DNA from 2 places in the Clostridium sp. 'White wine YQ' genome. Region 2 is predicted to be linked to the other one. Evidence: a T-box and tRNA genes for the amino acid it is inferred to sense, from the RefSeq annotation. Region 2 holds a T-box; the other holds one or more tRNA genes.
What was found. A T-box is a leader RNA that pairs with one kind of tRNA and senses whether it is charged. The one in region 2 lies ahead of serS (serine--tRNA ligase), so its partner is inferred to be a tRNA-Ser.
Positions count from the first base shown of each region.

Region 1: it has a tRNA-Ser gene. The T-box ahead of serS (serine--tRNA ligase) is inferred to sense a tRNA for this amino acid. The anticodon was not compared.

Region 1 covers NZ_JAQYUU010000009.1:2,593-18,884, reverse strand. Annotated here, with positions in the region: gene addA (helicase-exonuclease AddAB subunit AddA) at 1-2,325, opposite strand, end outside; gene addB (helicase-exonuclease AddAB subunit AddB) at 2,328-5,789, opposite strand; gene treR (trehalose operon repressor) at 5,909-6,616, opposite strand; gene treC (alpha,alpha-phosphotrehalase) at 6,652-8,316, opposite strand; gene treP (PTS system trehalose-specific EIIBC component) at 8,420-9,859, opposite strand; gene PTZ02_RS17360 (GNAT family N-acetyltransferase) at 10,045-10,566, opposite strand; tRNA gene PTZ02_RS17355 (tRNA-Ser) at 10,667-10,757, opposite strand; tRNA gene PTZ02_RS17350 (tRNA-Ser) at 10,786-10,876, opposite strand; tRNA gene PTZ02_RS17345 (tRNA-Ser) at 10,981-11,071, opposite strand; tRNA gene PTZ02_RS17340 (tRNA-Ser) at 11,100-11,190, opposite strand; tRNA gene PTZ02_RS17335 (tRNA-Ser) at 11,295-11,385, opposite strand; tRNA gene PTZ02_RS17330 (tRNA-Ser) at 11,417-11,507, opposite strand; tRNA gene PTZ02_RS17325 (tRNA-Ser) at 11,612-11,702, opposite strand; tRNA gene PTZ02_RS17320 (tRNA-Ser) at 11,734-11,824, opposite strand; gene PTZ02_RS17315 (CPBP family intramembrane glutamic endopeptidase) at 11,895-12,785, opposite strand; gene PTZ02_RS17310 (DUF1667 domain-containing protein) at 12,903-13,139, opposite strand; gene PTZ02_RS17305 (NAD(P)/FAD-dependent oxidoreductase) at 13,153-14,550, opposite strand; gene PTZ02_RS17300 (UPF0182 family protein) at 14,602-16,292, opposite strand, start outside.
Region 2 covers NZ_JAQYUU010000001.1:1,818,935-1,835,226, reverse strand. Annotated here, with positions in the region: gene PTZ02_RS09240 (YjjG family noncanonical pyrimidine nucleotidase) at 1-56, opposite strand, end outside; gene PTZ02_RS09235 (Crp/Fnr family transcriptional regulator) at 172-852, shown strand; gene PTZ02_RS09230 ((deoxy)nucleoside triphosphate pyrophosphohydrolase) at 933-1,325, opposite strand; T-box leader at 1,589-1,795, shown strand; gene serS (serine--tRNA ligase) at 1,863-3,140, shown strand; gene PTZ02_RS09220 (glycoside hydrolase family 64 protein) at 3,210-4,967, opposite strand; gene PTZ02_RS09215 (M15 family metallopeptidase) at 5,343-6,053, shown strand; gene PTZ02_RS09210 (response regulator transcription factor) at 6,082-6,777, shown strand; gene PTZ02_RS09205 (sensor histidine kinase) at 6,767-7,870, shown strand; gene PTZ02_RS09200 (winged helix-turn-helix transcriptional regulator) at 7,903-8,244, opposite strand; gene PTZ02_RS09195 (flavodoxin family protein) at 8,435-9,070, shown strand; gene PTZ02_RS09190 (helix-turn-helix transcriptional regulator) at 9,204-10,127, shown strand; gene PTZ02_RS09185 (GNAT family N-acetyltransferase) at 10,197-10,745, shown strand; gene PTZ02_RS09180 (helix-turn-helix domain-containing protein) at 10,779-11,453, opposite strand; gene PTZ02_RS09175 (sugar ABC transporter substrate-binding protein) at 11,632-12,846, shown strand; gene PTZ02_RS09170 (carbohydrate ABC transporter permease) at 12,925-13,872, shown strand; gene PTZ02_RS09165 (sugar ABC transporter permease) at 13,875-14,771, shown strand; gene PTZ02_RS09160 (glycoside hydrolase family 13 protein) at 14,810-16,292, shown strand, end outside.

The DNA.
Region 1 (16,292 bases), on a different contig from region 2:
TAACCCCTTAAAACTTGTAGTTTCAAATTGCTTTGCCCTTTGGAATAAAATCTTCAAGTTAGCCTGCCTTTGAGCTCCATTTGGCATAGCCCCTACAAATCCATAATAAGATGTGTCCATATAAAGATACCATATGAATTCATCTATAGGCGTATATGCAGCCCTTTTTCTCCACTTACTTAAGCTTGTGATAAAATAATTACACTTTTCCTTGAATTCTTCAGATACAGTTATTCTATCTTCCACTATATCTTGAATAGTTTCATAAAAATATTTATTTTCTCCAAGTATTCTTAGTTCTCCTAATTCATTTGCATTAAATGAGAAAATAGGACTTCTTAAGGATGCAAGCATAGGTACATCTTGAAGTGGATTATCTATAATTTGTAATAGTGATAATATAGTTCTTATTTCTATAGTTTCAAAATACCCTGTACCTGTATCAGAATATACAGGTATTCCTAAAGCCCCTAATTCTTCCGAAAACACAGTTGACCAATTTTTAGTTGCTCTTAAGAGAATTACTATATCCTTAAACCTAACTTTTCTATAAGTTCCCGTAGTCTTATCCATAACCATGAAAGCTTTATCATCTTTAGCTGTCATAAGTTCCTTTATTCTTTTCCCCACTATTCTTGCTTCTAATTGTACACCTGTTAAATCTTCATCCTCTTCCTCTGTAGCTTCATTTTCTTCTTCAACCTCTTGAGCCTCTTCTGGAGATTTTTCTCCTATATGAAGTTCAAGAGCACCACCAATTATAGCCTCTTCTATATCTGCTTCTGGATAGGATGCCCCTAGATTTAGAGCTTCTTCTTCAGTATATTCTAATTCCCCTAGTGTTTCAGACATGAGTTCCTTAAATACAAAATTTACTCCACTTATTACTTCTTCCCTACTTCTGAAATTTTTATAAAGCATTATTTTTCTGTTTTTACTTCCTTCTTCAGTAGAATAGCTGTTATACTTCTGTAAGAATAATTCTGGTTTCGCCTGCCTAAATCTATAAATACTCTGCTTAACATCTCCAACCATAAATAAGTTTGGATTTTCAAGTTCTTTCCTTGATACTAGTGATACTATAGTTTCTTGAACATTATTAGAATCTTGATATTCATCAACTAATACTTCGTCAAACTTTTCTCTAAAGCCTAGTGCTACTTGTGATGGTACTACTGATTCTGTTTCTTCATTTATGAGTATTTTTAAACAAAGATGCTCTAAATCATTAAAGTCTAATATTCCTCTTTCTCTTTTCTTTTCCTCATAAGTATTTTTAAATTTAATAACTAGTTTAGTCAAAGATTTCATTAACGGATAAGTAATTCTTAAGTCACTAATTATATCCTTTGGAGGGGCGTTAAATATTTCTTGAGAAATAGCCCCCATGGACTTTTTAGCCTCATCTCTTACCTTCTTTATTCTCTCTTGAACTTTTGGCTCCTCAACATTTTTTGCTAACACTCTCTTAAGTTTAGAAAATTCTACGGAACTAATTGCTCTATATAATTCTTCTAAACTCGCAGAATATAACTTTTCACTTATATCCCTTATAAGTGATATATCTTCCCTAAGGTTTTCTCCATAAGGCTCTAAACCTGAAGAATTTTCTGCTAAATCTAAAGCTGTTTCTAAATTCCTAATTACTCCTTGTAATTCTGTACTAATTGATTCCTTTAATACTCTTATCCAGCTAGAATTTTCTAGTTCCTCTTCGCTAGTTATGTTAAATTCTTCTGCCTTTTCATTTAGCCACTTTTCAGGCCATGGTCCACTCATAGAAAATTCATATAGATTTAGTGCTAAATCCTGAAGTCTTTTATCATCTTTTCCTCCACCATAAGCATCTAGTAAGTTTAAAAATTCCTTGTTTTCTGCCTCATAAAGCTCTTCAAATATTTCAGTAATAGCCTCAAGCTTCATTAATGTTCCTTCTGTTTCATCACTAATTCTAAAGGATGGATCTAAATCTATTTCATGAAAATTATTTCTTATTACATCTAAACAGAAAGAATGCATTGTAGTTATATTAGCTCTACTTAGCAATGTAAGCTGCTTCTGTAATATCTTAGAATTAGGATCTTTTTCTAATTCCTTTGAAATAGCATCTGCTATTCTTTCTCTCATTTCTCCTGCTGCTGCAGATGTAAAAGTAACAACTAGTAGTCTATCTATATCCACTGGATTTTCTTTATCGGTAATAATCTTTATTATTCTTTCAACTAGTACAGCAGTCTTCCCTGAACCTGCTGCTGCTGCAACTAATAAATTACATCCTCTAGTATCAATAGCCATAAGTTGCTCACTGGTCCACTTTGTTGCCATTTCTATTCCCCTCCTTTCTCTTCTGAATTAATCACCTTATTCATATCTTCCCAAACCTCATCCTTCTTTTTAAGCTTAATTAACTTATACTTGTTATCTTTAAGGTTAGGATCGAACTGACATACTGATGAATAGTCACAAAACTCGCAATAAGTAAATGTACTTTCCTTTGCTGGATTTATCTTTATATTTCCTTTAAGCATTTCTGAACATAACTCTTTAATTTTATGGTTAACATAATTTCTTAAAACCTCAAATTGCTCTTCTGTCGCTACTGAACTACTTGATGATACCTCTCCATCCTTCTTTATTCCTGCTGGAATAACTACTGAGTATAGTCCTGGATCATCATCCATAGCTTTAATTATCTTAGGATCCTTTAAAACTAACCCATCCATCTTAAATGAAGATAATACTTTCTTCTCTATTTCTTCTTCAGTTATTCTTTTATCAACTGAAATTAGTGGATCATCTATTCTAAAGTATAAAATAGCTCCAGGCAAAGTGTTTTTATTTAAAAAGTATTTAGAGTTTTTAATCAATGCATCTAAGTATACTAAAAGCTGAATTTGCAGCCCATGATAAAGTTTAGTTAAATCAAATTTTTTACTTCCAGACTTATAGTCTATGACTCTTATATAACTTTCTCCATCTATTTCAGCCACATCAACCCTATCTACTCTACCTACTAAGAAAACCTCTTCTCCATCATTCACCTTTATTTTTATTGGCTCTGCATCCTTAAAGCTTGAGAATTCAAACTCATTTTTATATATTTCAAAGGTACTTCTTTTCATGTGCTCTGAAACTGCTGAAACTGATTTTGATAAAATTCTCTTAAATCTATCTGTAAAATACTTATATCTTTTTGAACTATTTAATATAAACCCTTGATTTTCTTCTAATTTCTTATCAACTAAAATAGAAACTATTTGTTTGCATCTTTCCTTATTCAATTCGCTCCAATTAAGCTTTTCATTTTTAACGTAATTGGTAAAACCATCTAAAATTTCATGCATAAATGATCCTAAATCTGGAGCTGAAAATTCATATATTTTTCTATCCTTTGCCTTTAGGCCATATTGAACATAGTAAGAAAAAGGACATTGGGCATATTTCTCTAGCCTTGAAACAGAAAACATCATTCTTCCATTTCTAGTGGAATATAGTTTTCTAACCTTGTCTTCATCTATGTTATCTTCCATATTGGTATACGATAAAGCTCTCTCAACGTTTTGGGCTTTTTGATGCCATTCTTCATGATTTTTATACCAATTATAAACCTCACCCCAATATTCCTCTACTTCTTCATCATCGTAATTTCTTCTTAAAGCCTCTATCATATTATTGAAGGTTGGTGTTGGAGATATAACTTTATTATATTTTTCTTGATTTCTACTAATATCACTTTCTTCAATAAGCTTTGGAAAAATCTTTTTAAGTCTAGGTATTATTATGGATGCTCTAAGGGATTTTCCTTCAAAATCAGCCATAGGATAACTAATTATTAACTTTTCACTAGCAAATGATAATGCAGTATACACTAATAATTGCTCTTCGAATGCTTTAGCTTTTGTGTCAGAAGCTAGTGGAATACCTCTATTTTTCATGGTATCTCTATCTTTATCAGATAATATTCCCTCATCTTTTATAGCAGCAGGTATAACTCCATCATTTACTCCAACTAAAAATAATATCTTAACTTCCTTACTTCTAACCCTTGCAATATCCCCTATTGTAACTTCATCTAATGATAATGGTATTAATCCTAGCTCATATTTTTCAAATCCTCCATTAATGATTATAGAGAACTTCTTTAGATCCATCTTTTCCTGGGACATAACTTGAACCGCTTGATCTAAAACCTCCATTACTATTGAAACAATTTGTGAATATTCTTTTTCCCTTTCCTTAAGTCCTCTTTCTGAAAACTTATCTATCCAGCTTTTCACTGTATCTATTGCTTTAATTTCTATTAGAAAATCATAAACTCCTTCGCAAAATTCTCTAACTGTCCTTTTCCCATTAGTTTTTTTATAGAAATTAATTAAAGGCGTTCTTATCTCATCTCTTATCTCATTAATTAATACCTTCATTTTGAGATCTTCCTCAGTGGTTTCTCCAAAGCTTAATGGATAGTACTCCCATTCATCTTCTGAAAGCCAATTAGCCTTCTTAATTCCATTAGCTAATACATAGTTTTCTATTATATCAATGTAGCTTTTATCTATGCCTGTTAATCCTGTTTTTAGATATTTAAACATACTCTCATAATTCCAATTTTTATTTTGTAGTTCAAATAATGATGTAATTAAAATAACAAATGGATTATTTAATATATCTTTTTTCTTATCAATATAATATGGAATTTCATATTCATTAAATATAACAGCAGTTATTTTCTCATAGTCCTCAATATTCCTACACACTAAAGAAATATCCTTATATCTATATCCTTTATCTCTAACTAATTCTTTAATATTTTTAGCAATTTCTTCAACCTCTTCATAACTATTAGCTGCTTTATATATTGTTAAATCTTTATTTTCTTTTGAGTATGCCTTAAAAGGATATGAATAAAAGTATCTCTCTAAATGAGCTAACTCTTCCGAATTTCTTAATCTATACGGAACTCCATTATTTAAGTCAATTACTCCATCAAAAGGAATTCTATTCTCCTCCATTAATCTAAGAATTCTCTTTTCAGTATTCTTTGTTACGTTAAATAAATCAGTATTATCAATATCATCTAAGTTATTCCATTGCTCTCCAACTAAAGTTATGTAAACATTCTTGGCTTTCTTAGCTAATATCTTTATTACTTCATATTGTTGAGGAGTAAATGTTGTAAACTCATCTATCCAAATCTCTGTTTTATCATATATAGTGCACCCAGATAACTTCTCTGAAAGCATTGTAAGCTCATCATCACTATCAATGTAATTCTCATGCAGATAAGTATCAAACTTTGAATATATCAGTTTTAAATCCTCAAGTTTGTATTTTAGTTCTGTATCCTTTTCCTCTAAGGACTTTGATAAATCCTCTAGTATTTCTGGAGTTACATTATATTTCTTAAATTCAGTTATTAGTGTTGATATTACCTCAATAAATCCATTTTGTTTTGAGACTTTATTGAATATCTTTAATTCTTTATCTAATTCCTGGAGAACCTTATATATTATCATACTTCTTCCAGACTCATTTATCTTAATGATTGAAGCTCCGCCACACTCTGAAAATACTCTATGGGCCATTCTCTTGAAGCTCAACACTTCAGTTTGTAACAAAGCTTTTTCTGTGGCAAACTTAAGAAGATTACTTTCAGTTCTAAAAGTAAATTGCTCTGGTACTATTAATATAAATTTTCCTTCTTTTTTTTCATCAATTCTCTTTTTAATAGATTGAAGACAAAAATAGCTCTTACCAACTCCAGCTCTTCCATATATAAACTTAATGCCCATAAGCGTCTCTCCTTTTAAATAATTCCTCTACATTATATTCTAATTATATATAAAAAACAGGGCGTATCAAAATAATTTCGATACACCCTAATATTCTCATAAATATAAATAATATTTATTTAATAGTTTCTTCTAGCAAAATCTACAAACTTAAACTTATCTGGTCTATGTCTTGATTGCGTATATTGAAATAATGTTCCATCTTGTAAATACACTACAGTATCTACTACAACCATCATATCAAATCCTTTTACATTAAGATACTTTCTATCTTCATCTGAGCATGGCTGAACTGTTATCTCTTTTTTAGCAAATCCAATTTTAAGACCTAATTCATTTTCTAAATAATTATATATGGAGTCTTCACATATTTCCTTAGTTAATTCATCTACATAGGCACTATTTAAATAATCTTTATCTAATATTATTCTTTTATTACCTATTTCTCTTACTCTAAAGACTTTCCAAATCTTATCCTCAGTGTTAAGTTTCTTTCTAAGGAAATCATCTCCATCTATAAGTTCAAGTTCTTTTACATATGTTCTAGTTTTTTCACCCATTTTTTCAGACATTTCCTTAAAACTAATCAATCCAGACACTGAAAAATTGTGTCTATTAATATCTAGCACAAAAGATCCTTTACCCTTTACCTTATTAATATATCCATTCTGCTCTAACATGTTTAGAGCCTTTCTTACCGTATCCCTAGATATATTAAATTTATCCATATATTCACTTTCTGAGGGTAGTTTTGAACCATGATCCAAAGTCCCATTTTCAATTTCTTCAACAATTTTATTATACAATGTAAAATATTTACTATTCATTTTCAATCACCATAAATATTTTATCATGTACTCTTCTACTTCTCAAGAAGGTATGCTACTGATTCATAAGGTCTAAGTAATATACTATTCATTTCTAATATTGAATCCTTATAATTAGATATCAATATATTTTTAGTATTATATCCTTCTATGTCTAACTCTTTGCTTAAATCCATTGCTATTTCTTTATCATAAAAATTACTTAATACAACTAAAAGTTGATTTTTATAACTCCTTGTATAGGCAAAGACTCTATCATTATCTAATAATAAAGGTTCATAACTTCCGTAAGCTATGATATCATAACTTTTTCTTAATTCTATTAACTTCTTATAATGATAATATACCGAACTTTCATCCCTAAGTGCAGCTTCAACATTTATGGTTTTATTTTTTCCTATTGGTATCCACGGAAGCCCTTTTGTAAAACCACAATATTTATCATCATTCCATTGCATTGGCGTTCTAGAGTTATCTCTTGATTTAGCTTGAAGAATCTTAATAATTTCTTCTTCACTTTTACCATTACTCTTTAAAATATTATAATAGTTTATCGATTCTACATCTCTGTAATCATCAATATTATCGAAATAAGCATTAGTCATTCCGACCTCTTCACCTTGGTAAATATAAGGAGTCCCTCTTAGCATATGTAGGGTAGTTGCTAACATCTTAGCAGATTCTTTTGGATACTTTTTATCATCTCCAAATCTAGAAACTATACGCGGTTGGTCATGGTTACACCAAAAAAGCGCGTTCCACCCATCTCCTTCTTCCATTCCTATTTGCCAAGTGTTAAGCAAATTTTTTAACTCAAAGAAATCAAAGTCCATTAGTGTCCATTTCTCACCATCTTTATAATCAACCTTTAAGTGGTGAAAATTAAATACCATGGATAGTTCTTCTTCCTTTGGATTTGAATATTTAATACAATTATCAATTGATGTTGATGACATTTCTCCAACAGTTAATACATCTCTATGCTTACCGAAGCTTTCTCTATTTAATTCCTTTAAATACTCATGTATTTTAGGTCCATCAGTATAGAATCTTCGTCCATCACCTTCATAATCATTTTCAAGTACTTCTGGTTTAGATAATAGATTAACAACATCAAGTCTAAAGCCTTTCACTCCTTTTTCAATCCAGTAATTAGCTATATCATATATTTCATTTCTTACCTCTGGATTTTCCCAGTTTAAATCAGCTTGAGTTTTATCATAAAGATGTAAATAATATTCATCAAACTTTTCTACATACTGCCATGCAGAACCACCAAATTTTGAAATCCAATTCGTTGGTTCTTGCCCATTGACTGGTGCTTTAAAAATGTAGTAGTCTTTATATTTCTTATCTCCACTTATGGCTTTCTTAAACCATTCATGTTCAGTAGAAGTATGATTAAATACCATATCTAACATTATATCTATGTTTCTTTTTTTAGCTTCTGATGCAAGCTCCTCAAAATCCTCCATAGTTCCGAATCTTGGATCTATATTTTTATAATCTGCTACATCATAACCATTATCCCTTTGAGGAGATATGAAAAAAGGTGTTAGCCATATATAATCTACTCCTAAATTCTGCAAATAGTCCAATCTATCAGTTACACCTTTTATATCTCCAAAACCATCTCCATTTGAATCACTAAAGGATTTTGGATAAATTTGATAGACTACACTTTTCTTGAAATCCTTCATATAAAACATCCCCTCTTTACAATGTCATAAATTTCTTAACGAGGTCAATTCAAAAACCATTAATGATAAGGTCTTTAGATTAACCCCGTTAATATTATTTATCTTATTTAGCTGCTACTTCGTTTCCTGCTAATACTGCTGCTGCTTTTCTTTTACTTATAAATACTGTTAATACAAATGGAACTACTATTGCAATTAACATTGATATTGCAAACACTGCCATAAATTGAGGTTTTATTGATAGTATTCCTGGAAGTCCTCCAACACCTATAGAGTTAGCCATTACTCCAGATCCAACAGAAACAACTGCTGCAAGTGCAGATCCTGTCATTGCACATAAGAATGGATATACATATTTTAAGTTAATACCAAACATTGCTGGTTCAGTTACTCCTAGATAACATGATATACATGCTGGTATTGATACTTGTTTTTCATCCTCATCTTTTCTATTTACAAATATCATACCTAAAACTGCTGAACCTTGTGCAATATTAGATAATGCAATCATTGGCCATAAGTTTGTTCCGCCAAATTCAGCTACAAGTTGCATGTCTATTGCATTGGTCATGTGATGTAATCCAGTAATAACTAATGGTGCATAAGCAAAACCAAAAAGTGCTGCAAATAACCATTTTAAGCTTGAAGTTAAACCTGTATAAACAACAAATGAGATTGCTGATCCTATCTTCCAGCCTATTGGTCCTAAAATTGTATGTGCAATCAATACTGTAGGAACCAATGCAAAGAATGGTACTACTATCATTGATATATATTCTGGAACTACCTTACGTAATCTTGTCTCTAAGAACGCTAATAAGAATCCTGCTAACATTGCTGGTATAACCTGAGCTTGATAACCTATCATTTGAACTTTAGCAAATCCAAAATCCCAAAATGGAATTTCTTTTGCGCCTGCTACTCCATATGCATTTAATAATTGAGGTGAAACTAATGTAATACCTAATATAATACCTAAAATTTGAGTTGTGCCCATTTTCTTAGAAATAGACCATGTTATACCTACTGGTAAGAAATGAAATATTGCTTCACCAATTAACCATAAGAATGAATGTACTCCTGCCCAGAATTGAGATACTTCTACTATAGTCTTTGTCCCATGTTCTAATAATTTAATATCTCCAATTACATTACGGAAACCTAATATCAAACCTCCAACTACCAATGCTGGTATAAGTGGTGTGAAGATTTCTGCTAGTCCTGCAAGTAGTCTTTGAATAAAGCTCATATTACCTTTTGCTGCAGCCTTTACTTCATCTTTACTAACTCCATCAATTCCAGCAACAGCTACAAATTCATTATAGAATGTTGGAACCTCATTTCCTATTATTACTTGGAATTGACCTGCTTGTGTAAATGTACCTTTAACACTCTTAAGTGCCTCTATAGCCTTAACATCAGCTACCTTTGGATCAGCAAGTACAAAGCGCATTCGTGTTGCACAATGGGTTACTGCTGATATGTTTAATTTTCCACCAACTAACTTAAGTAATTGCTCTGCGTCACTTTTGAATTTTCCCATGATTGTTATTCCCCCCACAATATTTTTGTAACCTGATAAATTTTAGTAAACATTATCATTTAATACCTATACGTACAAGTTCTTTATATTTACATTATAGTTGTACGTACAAGCTTAGTCAATACGTTTTCAAAATTTATTTTTTAATTTAGAAAAAGCCATTAAAATCGGCTTTTTCGCTAATCTTAATGACTTCTATACTCCTTTTTTAATATACTCATCACTAATGTATCATAATATTTTTCATTATTATAATACTTTTCTCTTTTTCTACCTTCCTCTATAAATCCACATGCCCTATAACAATTAATAGCTCTTTCATTGTTAGCCACTACCTCTAATTCAATTCTATGAGCTGATTGAGTCTCAAATAAATATTTAATTAATGTTCTTACAGAATCCTTTCCATAACCTCTTCCCCAAAATCTGCTCCCAATGGTTATTCCTATATCATATACTCCAACTGTATTTTGAAGTTCTTTATAACTAATGTATCCTATTATTACACCTTTTTCATTTATTATTGTAAGACTTTTTCTTTCAATAGTCATGAACTTATCAAAATTCTTCATTATATCCTTATATGGGGGTAGTTCCATTCCACCACCATCATATAATCTTACCTCTTCTTCTGAACAAATATTATATATTATGTTCATATCCTTCCTTTCAATAGCTTTTAGATATACCATTGCACCCTTCAACATCTTAACTTACCCCCTGTCAAAATAAGTAATCTATAATTATTATATACTACTATATTATGTTTTAGACAAAAAAAAATAGAACGATTATATCGTTCTATTTTGGCGGAGAAGGCGGGATTTGAACCCGCGCGCCGGTTGCCCGACCTACACCCTTAGCAGGGGCGCCTCTTTAGCCACTTGAGTACTTCTCCAGGCTAAAAATAATTATTTTTATAAAAATGGCGGAGAGATAGGGATTCGAACCCTAGGTACCCGTGAAGGTACGCCGGTTTTCAAGACCGGTGCCTTAAACCAACTCGACCATCTCTCCTAATTAACACAAAATTTATTATATCAACCTATTCTTAAATAGTCAATAGCTATTTGTAATTATATACATAATCAAAAAAACACCTAGATTTAATCTAGATGTTTTGGCGGAGAAGGCGGGATTTGAACCCGCGCGCCGGTTGCCCGACCTACACCCTTAGCAGGGGCGCCTCTTTAGCCACTTGAGTACTTCTCCAGGCTAAAAATAATTATTTTTATAAAAATGGCGGAGAGATAGGGATTCGAACCCTAGGTACCCGTGAAGGTACGCCGGTTTTCAAGACCGGTGCCTTAAACCAACTCGACCATCTCTCCTAATTAACACAAAATTTATTATATCAACCTATTCTTAAATAGTCAATAGCTATTTGTAATTATATACATAATCAAAAAAACACCTAGATTTAATCTAGATGTTTTGGCGGAGAAGGCGGGATTTGAACCCGCGCGCCGGTTGCCCGACCTACACCCTTAGCAGGGGCGCCTCTTTAGCCACTTGAGTACTTCTCCAGGCTAAAATAATTATTTTTATATAAAAAAATGGCGGAGAGATAGGGATTCGAACCCTAGGTACCCGTGAAGGTACGCCGGTTTTCAAGACCGGTGCCTTAAACCAACTCGACCATCTCTCCTAATTAACACAAAATTTATTATATCAACCTATTCTTAAATAGTCAATAGCTATTTGTAATTATATACATAATCAAAAAAACACCTAGATTTAATCTAGATGTTTTGGCGGAGAAGGCGGGATTTGAACCCGCGCGCCGGTTGCCCGACCTACACCCTTAGCAGGGGCGCCTCTTTAGCCACTTGAGTACTTCTCCAGGCTAAAATAATTATTTTTATATAAAAAAATGGCGGAGAGATAGGGATTCGAACCCTAGGTACCCGTGAAGGTACGCCGGTTTTCAAGACCGGTGCCTTAAACCAACTCGACCATCTCTCCGTTTATCAGAACAATTAGTATTATATCAAGCACCTTATCAATTGTCAACAACATTTTATCTATTTTTTATTTAAATTGTTTTATGTTTCTTTTTAGCTAGAAATGTAACTATTAAAATAGATATAATTAGTACTATTGTAACAACTAACCCTCCTTCGGGGCCAAAGGCTGCACCATTTATTATATTTTTAGTATTACTAAGGGTATTAAAGATACTGCCCACCATTATTGGATTTCCACTTACTAAAAAACCATATAAATTTCCTTGGGCCATATTCCAAGCACTATGTATAGCACATATACCCCAAATATCCTCAGTATAAATTGTATAAAATGCTGCAAAGATACCAAAAAGAATAAGATTTATTATTGAAAGCCTATCTATCCCATTATTAGCTAAGTGCAGAAATGCAAAATAACATGAGGTTATTATAATGGCAATTAACACATTATACTTCTTCCCAATAACAGGCATCATATATCCTCTCATCATTACTTCTTCTGATGCGCCCTGAATGAGCCAAGCAAATATAAGAATAATGAATGATGGTATTAATTTTGATGATAATTTACCTTTATATATTTGTGCATTTCCTGACATAACTATTATTACAGTAATAACGCTCATCATTAATAAACCAATAAGTATTCCAAACAAATATCTATTAAAGAATCCTTTATTTATTTTAAATCCAATCTCTTGAATCTTCCGCTTTTCAATAAATAAAACTAGTATTATATACAACCCTATTACAATGACTCTACTAATTAGTAAATAAATTGGATTAATATCAGCCAGAATAAATTTACCTAAAATAAATTTATGTGCTATAACTATTGAAAGAAATTCACTTATTACTTCAATAAAAATTGGTATCAATAATACTAATATAATTGGTAGCGTTTTTTGTTTTTGTACTTGCTTAAATATGCTATTTTCATTGCTAAACAAATACTCCATTCTTACCTCCATTCCAAAATATTTATAATACATATTTAAATAAATATTATCAGACTTTGGATTGTAGAATAAATTACATAAAAAAAAGATTATCTTAACGATAATCTTATATTATAACTAAATTTCTTTTTTTATACTTTTAGTACATATGATATCAATTCCTGTATTTAAGATATTAGAGCATATTACATCTCCACACTTTATCGGTGTATTTGCATAAATTCTGCTAAGCATCTTAGATAATTCTTGCCATAACTCTATATCTATTTCTTCGCTACTTCTTACTGGAATTAATTTATGCTTGCTATTATCTTTTGTTCTTACAACACTTGTAAAAATATCTTTCCTTCCCATTTATAAATCCTCACTAAACCTCATCAAATTCTTTTATTCTTGATACCAGAAGATTAGAATTTTTTGAATCCTCAACAATATCGGTAAGTTTTTTATCCATTTCCCTTGCTAATATATTTATAACCTTATCTATACAATAAGATCCATGACAGTTTCCAAAAGTAGCACCTGTTCTTCTTTTAATTCCTTCAACTGTTCTAGCACCTAATGGTCTTCTTATTGCATCAACAATTTCTCCTTCAGTAATAGTATTGCACAGGCAAACTACATTACCATATCTATCATCTATTTTAATTAACTCATTCTTTTGCTCATCTGATAATTCTCTAAATCTAAAGTACTCTCTTCTCTTATCTATAAAATCCCTCTTTAAAGTACATTTTAAATTATTAACTAACGACTCACAAAGTATTTGAGACAGAGCAGGAGCTATTGTTACTTCTCCATAATGATCACCTGTAACATTAATGTATCCCTTTGATATTTCACTTTCATCGATTAACATTGAGTCTACATTAAACTCATCAGAAAACATGTAATTTATATCCCTCTTACTTAAGTTAGGTAATATACTATTTGAGGTTTTTATAAGTTCTTCATAGGATAATGCTACATCACTCTTTACAGCAACTAATGTTCCTAATGAAAGTGTTGGTGTTTGAAATACAAACCCGTTACTCTCTTCTCTTTCATTAATTACTAGTGTATCATTACATTCTTTAAAACTATCATCTACTAAAAGATAATATAATTTCTTATCAATTTTAGTTTCTTTCTCATTTGTAGGATTTAAGTTATATTGTTCTCCAGGTATTGTATTAACAACAACTTTGCACGTGAACTTATTCTTGCTTGTAGTTACTCTAAAACCCTTAGACAGCTTTTTAATATCTACTACATCTTCCTCTAATCTAAATATTACTCCATTATCAGCTGCCACTTCTGCATAGGCTAAAGCTAAATCATAAGGACTTATTACTGCTGTATTTTGAGAATACAATGCCTTTTTCACAGGAATATTTAAGTTAGGTTCGACTTCTTTTATATGCTCTTCATCTATAAGATGTATATCCTTTATTCCTCTTCTTTTAGCTCTATCATACATTTTATATAGCTTATCAACTGCAACATCTGTTTGTGCTATTCTAATTGATCCTATTCTTTTAAATGGAACATTAAATTTAGTTGCTACTTCCTCAATTAAGCTATTTCCCATATTCTCTAGGGATGACATTAAATCATTTGAACATTCAGCTCCATCATAAATTATAGCTGTATTAATAAAGGATAAATCATCTGCAATATCATAATCTTTTTCAATTAATGCTATATTCAGATTATATTTTGAAAGTTCATAGGCAATGGAACAACCAATAATTCCACCACCTAGTATTAATATATCATAATCCATTTTTTTAACCTCAACGTACTTTATTTCATTATCTATTTAATTATATCACACTTATTCTTTAAGCTTATTTATATCTTCACCAAGCTTTTTAATATATTCTCCATATTCAGCCCAATTTCCTTTTGTTTGTGCATCCATAGCTTTATTATACAATTCTTTTATTTCCTTTGTTAGCTGACTATTTTCATTTATTTTTTCTATTTTACTTGTCTGTCCTTTATAATCAAAAAGCTTCTTTAATCCATTTTCTATATTATCTTCTATAACTATTCTTTTACCATCTGATAAAATTATCTTTTTCATCTCAGGTATAGTTTTATCCACATCTGCCTTTAAATATATAGGAAGCAAATATAGTAAAGATTCTTCTACTGGGAGTATTACTGTCTCACCATATTCGACTTTTGAACCTTTTCCTTCCCATAAAGATAATTCCTTAGATATATCTGGGTCCTGTAAAATTTGATTTTTAAATAAATAAGGTCCATAAATAGTTTTATCTGCTGGGAACTTAAATAAAGTAATTTTTCCATAATCACTCTCATCCATCTTTACACTAATCATTGATACCATATTAGGTTTATTTTTTACATTGAAATAATCAAAAAGCATCATTTGCTGCTTATTTTCTCCTGGTAAACTTGTAAGAAGATATAACCCTTCATTAGTGCTCTGCTGACCTGACAAAGCACTTAAATTGCTTGAAATCTCCCAAACATCTTCTGATGTAAAAAATTCCTTTGGATCAGTAGTATGATATTTTGATAATACTTCGCATTGTAAGTTAAATATCTTTTTAGGATATTTCAAATGTTCTTTGAGCCCCGAAGGAATATCATTCTTATCCTTAAATAATCCTTTGAATATCTTTGAATAACTTTGAATTATTGGATCTGAATTATCTACAATGTAGTAATTTGTTTCTCCTGATGAGGCATCTATAGTTACTTTAACTGAATTTCTTATATAATTAATCCCATCATGAGGTTCCGAGTAAGGGAAACTTTCTGATGTTGTATATGCATCAATAATCCAATATAACCTTCCCCCACTTATTACTATATATGGGTCATCATCATAAGTTAAAAATGGAGCTATTTTACTTACCCTTTCAATAATGTTTCTATTTATAAGAATCTTACTGTCATTATTTATTGCTCCTGAAAAAACTATTTTGGGATCTTTTTCAGCCAAACTAAAAATTAATCTATTAAAAATATTTAATTTTATTCCACCTTTATCATCATACTTATAAGAAGCTTGTTCCTTTTCGCTAGGATAATCAAATTCTTCTTGAGATGTATCTACTATAGCATATTCATTTTTTGCTTCACCATAATAAATCCTTGGGTTTTTTAATAATATATTAGATAAATTATCTAAAGGTATATTTTTCATTACAAAATCTGGTTGTCCTTCTTCTGTAACCTTATTAACCCTGCTCATAGTTACTCCGTACCCATGAGTATAAATCAAATGCTTATTTTGCCATGTATTCATTGAATCAGTACTTATTTCTCTTGGGGATATAAACACTTGAGTATACTTTCCATCTATATTGTATCTATCAGTATCTATGTCATTAAAGTAGTAATAACTTCTAATTTCTTGAACTTGATTATAAAAGTTTAGAACTGGAGATGGGGAATTAATTTTTAAGTTTGAAATTGTTTCTTGATTTCTACTTATTTTTTCTGAATTCAAATTAGCTTGAGGTTCATAACTTTTTATATTCATATTAT
Region 2 (16,292 bases):
TTTTTAAAATCAAATAAAGTATCATCTGCATCAAATAATATAACTTCGTATTTCATAGTATCCTCCATTTAAGTTGTTTCTATAATTATACCATGCTTTACATGTGGTAATTCATAAGTTACCATATTTATATAAATTGTAATAGGACATGTGTCCTGTTTTGGAGGAATTATGAAGAGAATTTATGATAAAAACCTTATAGAGAAGTATTTTAATAAATATGATATAGAAAATTTATTTGATGAAAATATAATTAATTATTCAGAACTCCATTTTTACGAAAATGGAGAATTAATTTTAGAAGCTCAAGAGAAACTTGAGTACTACTATTTACTTGTGGAAGGAAAAATTAAGATATCATATCTATTTGAGAATGGAAAATCTATGTTTTTAAAGTTCTACAGCCCGCTTAAAACCATTGGTGATATTGAATTGTTTGAAAATATTCCTATACGCTGTGATGTAGAAACCATATCAGAAGCCTACTTAATAGCAATACCTGCAAAGATTCTTCGAGAGGAGTACTATAATAACTTAAACTTTTTGCATCATCTAATTAATTCATTAAGTGAAAAGTTAGATGCAACCATTAATAATAGCTCATATAACTTCATATATCCCCTCATAAATAGGTTAGCAAGCTACTTGGTTGAATATATAGAGAATAAAGAGTATATAGTTTTAAACTCATCATTTAAGGAAATAGCTCAATTTTTAGGTACTACCTATAGACATTTAAGTAGAACCTTTAATGAACTTGAAGAAAAAGCGATTATAAGATGTGAGGATAAAAAAATATTTATATTAGATGAAGAGAGGTTAAGAGAATTATCTAAAAACCTATATAAGTAGATAAGATTGGGCATTAAGATAAAGCATCACTTTGAAGAAATCAGAGATGCTTTATCTTTTTAATTTACAGATTTATATTGCTACTGAACTGCTAGTAAATCAACAGTAGGAATATTTGCATTAATCCATTTTAACGAAGGTAAATATTCTTTATTTAACCATAGAAGCTTAGAGTGTTCTTTGGAAATTGGAATTCCAGATACTAGCTTACATTTAACTGTAACTAATGTCATCATAAAATCCTGATAATCCTGAGTGTTATATTTAACTACATTTATAAATTCAATAGAGCAGTTTAGTTGCTCCTTTATTTCTCTTTCTACTGCTTCCTTATATCCTTCTCCTTTTTCTAGCTTTCCTGAAGGAAACTCCCAGTGGTTAGGAAGGGACATCTTGGGCGATCTAAGTGCACAAAGTATTTCATTATTTTCATTTTCAATAATTGCTCCAATAACTGTTATTATCTTTTTCATGTAATCACCTCTATATGTATTGTAAAATGAAATCTAAAAAGTAAAACTTTTTATTCTATGTCAAAATTTCAAATATTAACAACGCTTTTTTGTACTATATATAATATCGACTATATTTCAATAAAATTTATTATAAGGTGAAGTTTAAATATAGGCAATTAATATTTAAAGTATTTTATAATTTATTTATGGTTAAAAAAACTAAAGTTAGTTTATACTTGAAATTAAGTATAAAAAAATATATAATTAAGCATAATGAAATATAAACAGCGATGATAAAAACTACGATTTATAAATTTCTTAAGAGAGCCGATGGTTGGTGCGAATCGGTGAAAGGTTAAATCTTTCCACTTTTGGAGCTGTCGATGATGAATCGAAAGGTTAGTACCCTTTATCCTACTTTGTTGAGCGGCTGGCTATAATTTTATCCAGCAATTTGGGTGGCAACGCGGATTATCTCCGTCCCATTATTATATGGGATGGAGTTTTTTTATTTTTCAAAAGTAATTATTATATATTTTATTTAGGAGGAAGAGCATGTTAGATTTAAAATTTGTAAGAGAAAATCCAGAGATAGTAAAGCAAAATATAAAAAATAAATTCCAAGAGAGTAAACTTGGATTAGTTGATGAAGTAATTGCTTTAGATATTGAGCTTAGAAATGCAAAGCAAGAGGCAGAGGCATTAAGAGCTGATAGAAACAAGATTTCTAAGCAGATTGGCGGATTAATGGCACAAGGTAAGAGAGAGGAAGCAGAAGAACTTAAGAAGAAAGTTAATGCTGAATCTGAACACTTAGCTGAACTTGCAACGAAAGAAAGTGAATTAGATAAAAAAGTTAAAGAGATTATGATGGTAATACCAAACATAATCGATCCAAGTGTTCCAATAGGAAAAGATGATAGTGAAAATGTAGAATTAGAAAAGTTTGGAGAGCCAAAGGTACCAGAATTTGAAATTCCATACCATACTGAAATTATGGAAAAGTTAAGTGGAATAGACTTAGACAGTGCAAGAAAGGTTGCTGGAAGCGGATTCTATTACTTAATGGGTAATATAGCAAGACTTCACTCAGCAGTAATTTCTTACGCAAGAGATTTTATGATAGATAGAGGATTCACATATTGTATACCACCTTTCATGATTAGAAGCGAAGTTGTAACTGGTGTTATGAGTTTTGCTGAAATGGATGCAATGATGTATAAGATTGAAGGAGAAGATTTATATTTAATCGGTACTAGTGAGCATTCAATGATAGGTAAATATATCGATACAATATTACCAGAAAGTTCATTACCTCATACTTTAACTAGTTATTCTCCTTGCTTTAGAAAAGAAAAAGGAGCACATGGTATAGAAGAAAGAGGAGTATATAGAATTCACCAATTTGAAAAACAAGAAATGATTGTTGTATGTAAACCAGAAGACAGCATGAAGTGGTATGATAAGCTATGGAAGGATACAGTAGATTTATTCCGTTCATTAGATATACCAGTTAGAACTTTAGAATGTTGTTCAGGGGATTTAGCAGACTTAAAGGTTAAATCAGTTGACGTAGAAGCTTGGTCTCCAAGACAAAAGAAATATTTTGAAGTAGGAAGTTGTTCAAACTTAGGTGATGCTCAAGCACGTAGATTAAAAATACGTGTAGATGGTGATAATGGTAAGTACTTTGCACACACATTAAATAATACAGTAGTTGCTCCACCAAGAATGCTTATAGCTTTCTTAGAAAATAACTTAAATGAAGATGGCTCAGTAAACATTCCAGTTGCATTACAACCATATATGGGTGGAATGACTGTAATTAAATAATAAAATTATAAGAATAAAGAAGGACATTTTGTTTGTCTTAAATGACAAACAAAATGTCCATTTATTTTATTACCAGCCTACATTAATTATTGCATACTTAGGATCTGTTACTTGAAGTGTGCTACTAAAGTCAAATGCATCATCATAGCAGAAACCATATGCTCTGTTTTCATAAGAATGTTGATGCCAAAAAGCTGCATAGTAATTTGCAGGAGCTGCTTGATAGAAGTAGCTTGAGTTATTCCAATGTGCAGGATCAAGCATTACATGTCTATTAAATGCTGCACATATTTGAGTCTTAATTGCTTTTTCATCATCATTTCCCCCATCTAATATACCATTACCTAACAATACTTCTTGAGTCGTAGGTTTTCCATGGATATAAAGATTATAAGCTCCACCATTTTTATTAAATACAAAATCGGTACCTACAACATGACCACTATAAGTTCCTCGGTCACAATTAAAGGTTAATTCGTGAGTTGTATAGTAGTTATAAACATCATTAATATAACTATCAAAATAGTGAGCATTTGCTTTTGATGCTGCAAAAGTACCAAGCCCAGATGCGGGAGCATAAATTCTATCAGAATGAACTAGTGACTTAAATTCATTTGGTACAAAATTCTGGAAAGCACTCATAAGTTCTGCTCTTGTTCCAATATCACCATTTGTCCTATTATATCCACTTTGGCCAACTAATTGTATATTATATGGGAAGCAGAATTGATCAACTCTTGTATTATTAATCCAAAAACCACTACTAGTCCATGCAAATTCAGACCATTCAAACATAATGCCTTTATTTGGGTCTGATGTGTTTGCTAGGTTAGGTCCAGCATAGCCGATTAATCCGTCAGCTGCTTGATTAATTCTTATATAAAGAGGCTCGCCATAGCTTATATACATTCTTGCACCTATCATTTTTGGAACAAATGCATAATTTCGATCACTCACTTTGGTGAAGTAATTTGTGTAGTTAAAAGTACCATCTGGGGTAGTTTTAGTTAAGTGACCTGCTGCATCATTATCACTTAGTGACATAGGAATAAGATTTCCATTTAAATCAACATGAACAAATTGCTTAGTTACAGGGTCTTGTCCAACAATTGCCCAGTAAATCTGATTATCTGAATATTTACCATTGGTATTATTCTTAACTTGTAGGGTTACAAATCCGGATTTTTGTGGAGGTTCAGTAGAAGAGGAACCTGTGTAAATCTTCACAGAAGTCATTTTATCATTTGCATCAGTTCCAACCCAATCTGAACTTGAGGTATAGGACCATTTTGTTCCAGTAAAATTATCTCCATCATATACTTCAACAGTCCATCCACTTGGAATTTTTAATGAAGACATCCAGTTATCAGGGATTCCAGCTGCATTTAACTGTGATAGAGTATAATTCCCTAAACTTAAAGTCTTTGATGCACCACCATAAGATATATCTTGATAGAAGGTAACTCCGGTAGTTGGATTAGTAGACGAGCCAACAGTATAACTATACCAGCTTGTATCATAAGCAGGAGTTCCATTGTTATAAGTGAAAGAGTAATCGATGATATTACCATATGCCACTGTAACAGTTTGCTCATACCTTGAAGCACTGCTATTATAAGTCATTCTAAGATTTTGCTGAGCTCCTGAATTAACTTTATAATGAACATCAACCCAGGAAGTATTTACAGTAGATTTAAACCATATTGTAGCAGTAGAACCTGAGACATCTACACCATAAGTATAGTCGGCTGCATGAACATTAATTTTAAACATGGTTGTACAAAGAAATACGAAAACTAAACATAGTCTTAAAGCTTTTTTAAACATTACATACCCTCCTAAAATTTTCATAAACTTATGAAAAAAAGTATATTTCACAAACTAGGTAAATCCCGTGTAATTCATACCAAATCCTCCTACTAAAATCAAATTTCTACACCGTTGATTTAAGCAGATAAAAGTTGAGAATGAAATTAAATGATAAATTTTAGTAATGTTATGTAGTTTAAAATATTTTACCATAATATTCAATAATTTACTATAAATTTCAAGAATATTGTGACAATTTTGGAAGAGCTATTATTTGATTATTGATTTATTTCAAACTTAAGATTTCGTAAGAATTTCTTATAAGGGATGTAAAGTCTCTCTTCTACAATGAATTCATTAGAAAATACGAGTTCAGAAAAAGAGGAGTAAGACATGAAAAAAGTAATTAAAAGATTTATAGTATTAGTAATTATAATTTGTGGGTTTTGGTACATGTTTGAGCATAAAGAATCAGATCCTAAAGGTGCAGATATAAAGGAAAGTGTATCGAATTTTAGTAAAGAAAATAAAGTAGAAACCCTAGAAAATAATACTGAAGATGATAAACTAGTATTAGTTAATGAAGAAAATGAACTGGATAAAAACTTTCAGCCTAAGGATTTAACTATCCCAAATATAACATTTGTTCAAGGGACAAGTAATGAGGAAAAGCACATTGCTAAGATTGTTAAAGAGCCACTAGAAGAATTATTTAAGGAAGCAAGAAAAGATGGCATAATCCTTCTTGGTAATTCAGGATATAGATCTTATAAATCCCAGGAAAACACATATAACAGCAGAGTGAAATCACAAGGAGAAAACATAGCAGATTCATATGTAGCAAGACCAGGTTCCAGTGAACATCAAACCGGATTATGCATAGATGTAACAAATCAGAAGCAAAGCTTTGTAAAGGGAACAAAAGAAGCAATTTGGCTTGATAAGAATTGTTATAAGTTTGGATTTATAATAAGATATCCTTATGGAAAGAAATATATTACAGGTATTGAGTATGAACCATGGCATATTAGATATGTTGGAAAAGATGCAGCTAAATATATTCATGATAAGGGAATTACATTAGAAGAATATTTGGAAAAATAATTATACATTATCAAAGTTGGAGGGTAAAATGAATAACAATATTCTTGTGGTAGATGATGAAAAAGAAATAAGAAATTTATTAGAAATAAATCTTACAAATGAAGGTTTTAATGTTCTTAAAGCAAGTAACGGTGTAGAGGCTTTAGAAATATTAATTAGAGAAAAAATAGATTTATTAGTATTGGATATAATGATGCCTGGAATGGATGGACTTGAGGTATGCAAACGTGTTAGAGAAAAATATAATATGCCAATTTTAATGTTAAGTGCGAAGGTTGAAGATATGGATAGAATTCAAGGAATTATGACTGGTGCAGATGATTATGTTTGTAAGCCATTTAATCATTTAGAACTAATTGTTAGAGTAAGAGCATTACTTAGAAGAGCATATTTCTTTAACGCTAAAATGCAGACTGAAGAGGATATAATTAGAATTGAATCTATGATTATAGATAAGAGTAAGCATAAGGTAACCAATGAAGCTGGAGAAGAAATATCACTAACAGCAAGAGAATTTGAAATCCTATATCTTTTAGCTACTAATAGAGGAAGGGTATTTAGCGCAGAAGAGATATTCGAAAAGGTATGGAAAGAAAAATACTTTCAGTCTAATAATACAGTAATGGTACATATGAGTAGGCTAAGGGATAAATTAGAGCAGAATATGGAAGGAAATAAAGTAATTCACACTGTATGGGGAGTTGGATATAAAATTGAGAAATAGTAGATTATATAAACATTATTTATTATCCTTAGCTGATATTGGTATATCGGCGTTAATAACATATATTATATACGGAATAACTAGAAAAATAGTGATTTTATCGTATAATAACGTAACAAATGAAGGTAAACTTAGCATTTGGGATATATGGGCATATCTTAGATATATCTTGTTTAGAGAAAATACTAAAATATTTTTGGGTATAATTGTATTTGCAGTAACTTATTTTATTATAACCTATAGAAAAAATAGGAGCTTAGCAGCTATAATAGATGAAACAGAAACAATGGCAAATGGAGATCTAGATAGACTGATTACAGTTAATTCTAGTGGGGATTTTAAAAATTTAGTAAATAATATTAACAGCATATCGAAGCAATTAAAGGAAATAACAATTGAAGAAAGAAAAGCTCAACAGACTAAAAGTGATTTAATAACCAATGTATCTCATGATTTAAGAACTCCATTAACTTCAATAATAGGATACTTAGAAATTATTGATAGCGATAAATATAAGGATGAATTAAAACTAAGATACTATGCTAACATAGCCTATGAGAAAGCCAAAGGACTAAATTTACTTATAAATGATTTATTTGAACTTACTAAAATGCAAAACAATACCATTAATTTAGAAAAAGAAGAAATAAATTTAGTAGAGTTACTAGGGCAGGTAGTTGCATATTTTGAATATCAGTTTAAAAATGCAAAAATGCAATCAAGAGTTAGGTTTTCAGAAGATAAATTAATAGTAGATGCTGATTCTGGAAAACTAGTTAGAGCCTTTGAAAATTTACTTACAAATGCAATTAAGTATGGAAAAGATGGGTTATATGTTGATGTAGTTACAAAATTAGAAGAGGATAAGGCTGTGGTTCAAGTAATTAACTACGGGCAAGCAATATCTCCAATTGATTTACCATATATATTTGATAGATTCTATAGAGTAGAAAAATCAAGAAATAGTAAAATAGGAGGATCAGGACTCGGGCTTGCTATAACCAAAAACATAATTGAATTACATGGAGGAACTATAACAGCTTATAGCGATAATGAAAAGACTATATTTGAAGTTAAGTTACCATTAATATAACTTTTAGAGACGTTTTATTAAATAAAACGTCTCTATTCACATTTATTATCTAATTCGGGATAATACTTTATTGACCAACCCTCAATTTCCTTAATAATGCTAGTTAAGTCTTTTCCTTTAGAAGTTAGGAAGTACTCAACCTTAGGTGGGATCTCAGCAAAAACTTCCTTGTCTATTAGTCCATCATTTTCAAGTTCTTTAAGCTTTTCGTTTAAGACCTTTTGACTTATTCCGCTAGTTATTCTTTGAAGTTCTAAGAATCTTCTAGGTCCATTATATAGATGGCATAGTAAAACAGCCTTCCATTTACCTCTAATTAAATCCATAGCAAAATCTAATAAACATATATATTCTCTACCATTAAATTCTATCATTTAAGTACCATCCTTTAGATTGATTTATTTAAAGCTAAAAATATTTTCAATTTAATAATATAAGATAATGATAAATAACACAATAAATCTTACCAAAAAGTAAGAGACTAACAAAAAAGTGCGTACTTGTGGGTTAGTATATGGAGTCATATAATGAGCACATGAACAAAAATATTGGAGGTATATATTTATGAAAGTTGTTGCATTTAATGGAAGCCCAAGAGAAAATGGAAATACTTATGAGGCAATAAAAGCTGTAGCAAAAGAATTAGAAAAGGAAAATATAGAGGTGGAGATTGTCCATGTAGGAAATAAAGTAATACGTGGATGTTTAGCTTGTGGTGGCTGCGCGAGAAATATGAATGAGAAATGCGTAGTTCAAAATGACCAAGTTAATGAATGGATTCAAAAAATGAAGGAAGCAGATGGAATAATTATAGGTTCTCCTACACATTATTCAGCAATAGCGGGAACTATGAAATCCTTCTTAGATCGTGCATTTTATGTAACATCAGTTAATAATGGAATGCTTAGACATAAAGTAGGGGCAAGCGTTGTTGCAGTAAGAAGATCAGGAGGAGTTCCAGTATTTAATCAGTTAAATAACTATCTTAACTACTCAGAAATGTTAATGCCTTCATCAAACTATTGGAATGTGGTACATGGCACAGCACCAGGAGAAGCTACTCAAGATGAAGAAGGAATGCAAATCATGAGAGTACTGGGAAAGAATATGGCACTACTATTAAAGATTTCTGAAGCAGGAAAAGATACGTTAGAAGAGAGTAAAAGAGAAAATAAAGTATTTACAAACTTTATAAGATAGTATCGATAATCAATAGTTGAAGTTGGTTATCTATAGATAACCAATAGGACGTTTTGTTTGCATTAATATGTAGACAAAGCGTCCTTTTATTTATGGTATAATTTACATAAATATTATGTGAAAGAGTGAAAATATGAAAATAGATAGATTACTTGGAATTGTCATATACTTATTAAATCATAATACTGTAAGTGCAACCATATTAGCAAAGAAATTCGAAGTTTCAACGAGAACAATACAACGAGACATTGAGAGTTTATGCTTAGCTGGAATACCTATTATTTCATTACATGGAGTAAATGGTGGATATTCAATTGAGGATACCTTTAGATTAGAAAAACAGATAACGAGTTCGGAGGATTATCAATATATTACTACAGCCTTAGAGGGAATGAAATCAGCCTATAGAAATGATAAACTTGAAGATACTTTAGAAAAATTATTAAGCATAACTAAGAGAAATGTAGATATTAAACCCCAAATAAAGCTAGATCTTAGCACCTCTAGAGAAGGTAACTACGTAGATGAATACGTGAAAATAATTGATAATGCAATAAAAGAAGAACGTATTATAGAATTTAAATATACAAACTCCTATGGGGATAAATCTTTAAAGTTAGTTGAGCCTTTAGCAATAATATTTAAATGGTATTCCTGGTATATGTTTGGATACTCTAGAGATAAAAAAGATTATAGATTATATAAGTTAGTGAGAATGAGAAATCTAAAAGAAATAACAGGTTTCTTTTCTATAAAGCATGAAAACATTAATAAATTATTAGAGGAGTATGAAAAGCAGGATAATAGAATTTATATGGATGTAAAAATACTCTGCAAAAAAGAAATACGTGTTTCAATAGAGGAATATTTTCCAAAGGGAAATATTGAAGAACTTGAAAATAAGGATTTTATATTGAGCTTTAGAATACCAAGTACTGAAATAGGGTGGAAGGGAATACTTCTAAGCTACAGTAACAAAATTAAGATACTTGAACCAGAAGAATTAAGAGATGAATTTATAATAAAAGCTAAGGAAATTATTGGAGTTTATGAATAATATACGTCATCTTGTTGTCGCATATCCTTTTTTATAATTAAAGCATAGTAAATAAAAAGGAGGAGTTTTATGAGTTATTCAATTTATGAAAAATGTCCAGTTTACGAAAGTGAAAAGTTTATTTTTAGAATGGTGGAGGAGAAGGATGCTGAAGATTTATTAGAATGCTATTCAGATCTTAATGCCTTTAAATTTTTTAATAGCGATAATTGTACAAGTGATTTCTTTTATAAAACGTTAGAAGAAATGAAGGAATGTATTAAGTTTTGGATTGATCAATATAAAGATAAATACTACGTACGCTTTTCCATTGTAGATAAACAGAGGTATAAAGCTATTGGAACTATTGAGTTCTATGATAGGAAAGTATCCTATAAAGATATTTCTAAAGTAGGGGTGTTAAGACTTGATCTTGCTTCAAAATATGAAAAAGAAGAACTTATTACAGACATATTAGATATAGTTATTAATAATTTATGTGAGGCTTTTGAAGTAGAGAATATTATTACTAAAGCTATTCCTGATGCTAGAGAAAGGATTTTAGCATTAAATAATAAGGGGTTTGAAAGATTAGAAGATAAGGCTATTCTGCCATATAATGACTACTATATAAGGTAAAATAAGAAGAGGGGAATTTTTAATTTCCCTCTTTTATTTTAAAGAAGAAGAATTTCTATAGTCTAATGGAGTCATGCCTACAATAGATTTAAAAGTCTTTGAAAAATTTCCTTGATCGCAAAAACAAAGTAGTGTAGAAATTTCTAATACGCTTTTATCAGTAGTTACTAATAAAACCTTGGCACGGTCTATTTTTACCTGTTTAAAATATCTCATAATAGTTATTCCAATATTCTTTTTAAAGGTATTAGATATATATCCAACTGATAATTTTAAATCAGAAGCTATATTTTCTAAGGAGACCTTGTCCTCTATGTGATAATAAAGGTATCCAATTATCTTATTTATTACTAGATTATCTTTAAGTTCTAGGTAATTAATTAATATATCAAAGTAAGAATTAATCATATCTAGTTCTATCTTTTGCAAGGCAGATAGTTTTGAGGTTTCTTGTATTTGCTTATAGAATTTATTATATAAAGTGTGCAAATATTGCTTAGAGGTACCATTGGTAATCACTTCTCTTGCAAAAAGTACATTCCAAATTAAAAGGTCATTTCGCTTAGTCACCGGGGATATATTTTCTAAAAGCTCATTTTTATGCTTTTCTAGTGTTAAATTAATAAGCTTCTCTCTATCTTTATTCTCAATTAAAAATACTGCATCATTATTAAAAAAATACTCATCCGATTCGTATGCATCATACATAAAAAACTATTCCTCTCTAATTATTGTCAATTTAATTATATAGTAAAAATAAATAACATACAAAAAAGACTAAAAATATTAATTATAAACAAATTAGGTAGATTTAAATAAGTATAATAAAATCATAAAGATTGCAATCGTTATCGTTAAGTTATAGTCATAAATTTGGAGGGATATAATGAATAAAAAAGTAAAGTTTATTGCAGGTATGTTAACCGTTGTTATGGGAACTAGTTTATTATATGGATGTGGACAAGGCTCCACTAAAACAAGTGATGAAAAAGAAATTGTTGTCTGGTCTAATTTAATGGATAATGAAGTGGCTAAAGTTGATGAAATTGCTCAAAAGTGGGCAAAGGAAAATAATAAAAAAGTTAAGGTGGTTAAAGATGATTCTGGATATCAAGAATTCTTGACAGCTGCAAACTCTTCAAAAGGTCCAGATATGCTATTTGGACTTGCACATAACAATTTAGGTACCTTTCAAAAAGCTGGTTTATTAGAAGAAGTTCCAAGTGACTTAGTTAATAGAGACGATTATGTAGGAAAGAACATATGGGATGCAGTTTCATATGATGGAAAAGCATATGGAGTTCCTATATCTATGGAAACCTATGCACTATTTTATAACAAGGATAAGGTAAAAACTGTACCAAAAACTATGGAAGAACTAATTACACAGGCAAAGGCATATGGAAAAAGTGGTTTCCAATTTCCTATAAATGATTTTTATTATACAGCTGCCTTTATGCAAACAGAAGGAGGCTATGTATTTGGTGGTGGAAATGGAAAACTTGATGTAACTAACTTAGGTTTTGACAATGAAGGAGCTATTAAGGCATATCAATTCCTTCAAGACTTAGTTCAAAAAGATAAATTTATGCCAGCAGATATTACTCAGGATATCGCAAATAATTCCTTTAAGTCAGGAGATGCAGTTTTTTATATTGGTGGACCATGGGATGTTGCAGGATTTAAAGATGCTGGAGTTAATTTTGGAGTAACAGCAATTCCAACACTTGATGGAAAAAATATAAAGTCCTTTTTGGGAGTACAGGCTGCCTTTGTTAGTAGTAAATCAAATAACAAAGATGATTCTTGGTCATTAATGAAATACTTAATTAAAAATAGCGGAGAAGATTTATATACAACAGGTAACAGAATACCAGTACTAAAATCAGAATTAAATAAAGATATAGTTAAGAATAATGAATATACCCAAGGATTTATAGCACAAACAGCATATGCTGTACCAATGCCTAATGTATCTGAAACACAAGCAATATGGGATCCAGTTAAGAATATACAAAGAATCTTAGGTGGAGAAGATCCAAAGGTTGTTGCAAAAGATATTCAAAAGGCAGTTAAAGATGCAGTAGAAGTAAGCAAGTAATCATAAATAGATATTTCCCAAGGGTATGCTGGTTAATTAAACTAGCGTACCCTAAAAAATACTTACAAGGGGGTATATATGAAGAACTTCAAAGTAAAGAAAAATAGGAAAGCATATATATATCTGACACCAGCACTTATTAGCATTACAGTATTAAGTATACTTCCAATGTTATATACAATCTTCATAGCTTTTACAAATTATTCTCTTAAAAATCAAAATTATGGGTATGGAACAGCAGCAGGCTGGAAGATAGTTGGACTTTATCAATTTCAACAGATATTAACAGGAGCACTTAAATCGCAGTTTTTTCCACTGCTATTATGGACATTAATCTTTACGGCCATATCAACCTTTGGATGTTATTTTATTGGTCTAATTTTTGCAATGTGTTTAAGTGATAAAAATATGAAGGAATCATTTATATATAAGGGATTATTAGTTATTCCATGGGCATTACCAGGAGCAATCACTATAGTCTCTTTTAGAGGATTATTTAATAGTCAATATGGATCAATTAATCTCATGTTGCAGCAGCTACACTTAATTAAAGAACCGATAATGTGGCTAACAACACCTTTTGCAGCTAGACTCGCAGTTATACTTATTAATCTTTGGATTGGTTTTCCCTACATGATGAATGTTTGTATGGGAGCTATCTCTGCAATTCCTGATACCCATTATGAGGCGGCAGATTTAGATGGAGCAACTGGGTTTCAAAAATTCACAAAGATTACATTACCTTCGTTAGCTAAAACCTCATATCCATTATTAATTTCAAACTTTGCCTTTAATTTTAATAACTTAAATTCAGCATATTTATTAAATGAGGGAGGACCATCTAAGGCAGGTTCATCCTTTGCTGGATGGACAGATATTCTAGGGACTGCAACATATAAAATGTCAACCTTACAAGGAAACTTTGCATTAGGAGCAGCAATGTCTATATTATTATTTTTAATTATAGGAACTCTTTCAATTATCAATATGAATATATCAGGACAGTTTAAGGAGAGTGAGGGATAGTTATGGAAGTAAAAATAGAGCAAAATGTGAAGAAAGTAAATCCAAAGAAAATGACATATAAATATAAAATGAATAAAGCTGAAAGAGCTGCTTTATGGGGAAAGAGAATTTTTTTATGGATATCAATTTTAATTGTTATATTTCCTATTTTTGCAATAATAACAGCATCACTATCTCCAGGTACAAGCTTTATGCAAAAGACCTTAATTCCTAAAGAAATAAGCCTAGTAAATTATAAGGTTGTATTATCAGCTAAAGATGGATTTTTAAAATGGATGTTAAATACAACTTTTGTAGCATTAGCTGTATCAACAATTCAGCTTATTATGACAATGCCAGCAGCTTATGCATTCTCTAAAATGAGATTTACGGGAAGAAAAAATGGTCTTATGACGCTATTAATACTTCAAATGTTTCCATCAAGTATGGCAGTTCCAGCAATACTTGCAATTGCATACAAAGTACCATTTGGTATGGATAATCTATGGTTCTTAGTCCTAGTACTATGTGCAGGCAGTGCATATAATATATGGCTAATGAAAGGGTTTATTGATGGTCTCCCACAAGCTTTAGATGAAGCGGCTATGGTAGATGGAGCTACTTCCTGGCAGGTATTTACAAAGATAATATTGCCTTTAAGCAAGCCTATGGCTGTGGTTATATTTTTCTTTTCATTCATTTCTATATACGGAGAGTTTATTTTTTCGGCAGCTTTAATTAAGGAAAAATCATTAAAGCTATTGGTTCCAGGGCTAAAGAGTCTTATGGTGGATAAAGTAACTAACTGGCCACAATATGCAGCAGCATCTATATTAATTTCAATTCCTTTGGCAATAGTTTTTGTGTGCATTCAAAAGTTTATTACTAGAGGACTTGTAGCAGGTTCAATAAAGGAATAGATGAAATAATTATCATAGAAAAGTAGGAGGAATATACATTGAATAAACATGCGATTTATCATATAACTGACACACCATATGCTTACGGGAAGGATTTAAATACATTAAGAGTTGTTCTAAGAACTGCAAATGGTGATATAAAAGAATGCATTTTATGCTATAAGGATAGATATGATTGGAAAGATGAATTTTTAACAGAGAGAATGCAAATAGATAGAACTACAGAATTGTATGATTTTTATAAAGCAGATATATCAGTAGAAAGAAATAGATATAGATACTTTTTTAAGTTAGTTGATAAGGAAGATAATATTTACTATTTAGATGAAAGAGGGTTAAGGGATTATAAAATACCAAAGGATGAGGCTACAGCTTTTCAATATCCTTATATTGCAGAAGGGGATTTATATAAAGAGGTAAATTGGCTTCAAGAATCTGTAGTTTATCAAATATTTGTAGATAGATTTTGCAATGGAGATAAAGACAATGATCCAAAGAATACATTGAAATGGGGCAGCCCTGTAACACCAAAATCAATGTTTGGAGGAGATATAAAGGGGATTATAAGCAAATTAGATTATTTAAAAGATTTAGGGGTGGATTTAATATATTTAACTCCAATATTTAAATCTTCCTCCAATCATAAATATGATGTAAATGACTATTATAATATTGATCCTCAATTTGGAACTCTTGAAGAGGGAAAAACACTTGTTAGTGAATGCCATAAAAGAGGAATAAGGATAGTTTTTGATTGCGTTTTTAATCATTCTGGAGATGACTTTTTTGCATTTCAGGATGTACTTAAAAACGGTGAAAAATCAAAATATAAGGATTGGTATTTTATAGATAGCTATCCTGTAGATCAAAAGAAGGTTAATTATTATTCCTTTTCAAATCATATTAAGTCAATGCCAAAGCTAAATACCAGTAACAAAGAAGTAAAAGAATATTTACTTAAGGTCGGTGAGTTTTGGATAAAAGAAGTAGGAATAGATGGCTGGAGGCTGGATGTATGTGATGAAGTGGATCATAAATTTTGGAGAAGCTTTAAGGATAGGGTTAAGGAATGTAAGAATGATAGCATAATTATTGGAGAAATAATGCATGAGGCAACATCCTTCTTAAAGGGTGATCAAATGGATGGAATAATGAACTATCCTTTTAAAGGGGCTTTGATTGACTTCTTCGCAAGAAGAGCTATAACAGTAGAACAGTTTAATGAGATTCTAGGGCAGAATAGCACCATATATATGGAGGGAATTACAAGACAACTGTGGAATTTGATTGGAAGTCACGATACTCAAAGATTTTTAACTGAATGTGAGGATGATATTGAGAGAATGAAGCTAGCAATTGGATTCCAGTTTAGCTATATAGGTGTTCCGTATATTTATTATGGTGATGAAATAGGACTTACTGGGGGAGAAGACCCAGAATCAAGAAAATGTATGATATGGGAAAAGGATAAACAAAACCTTGAACTTTTTGATTGGTATAAGTGCTTAATTAAAATAAGAA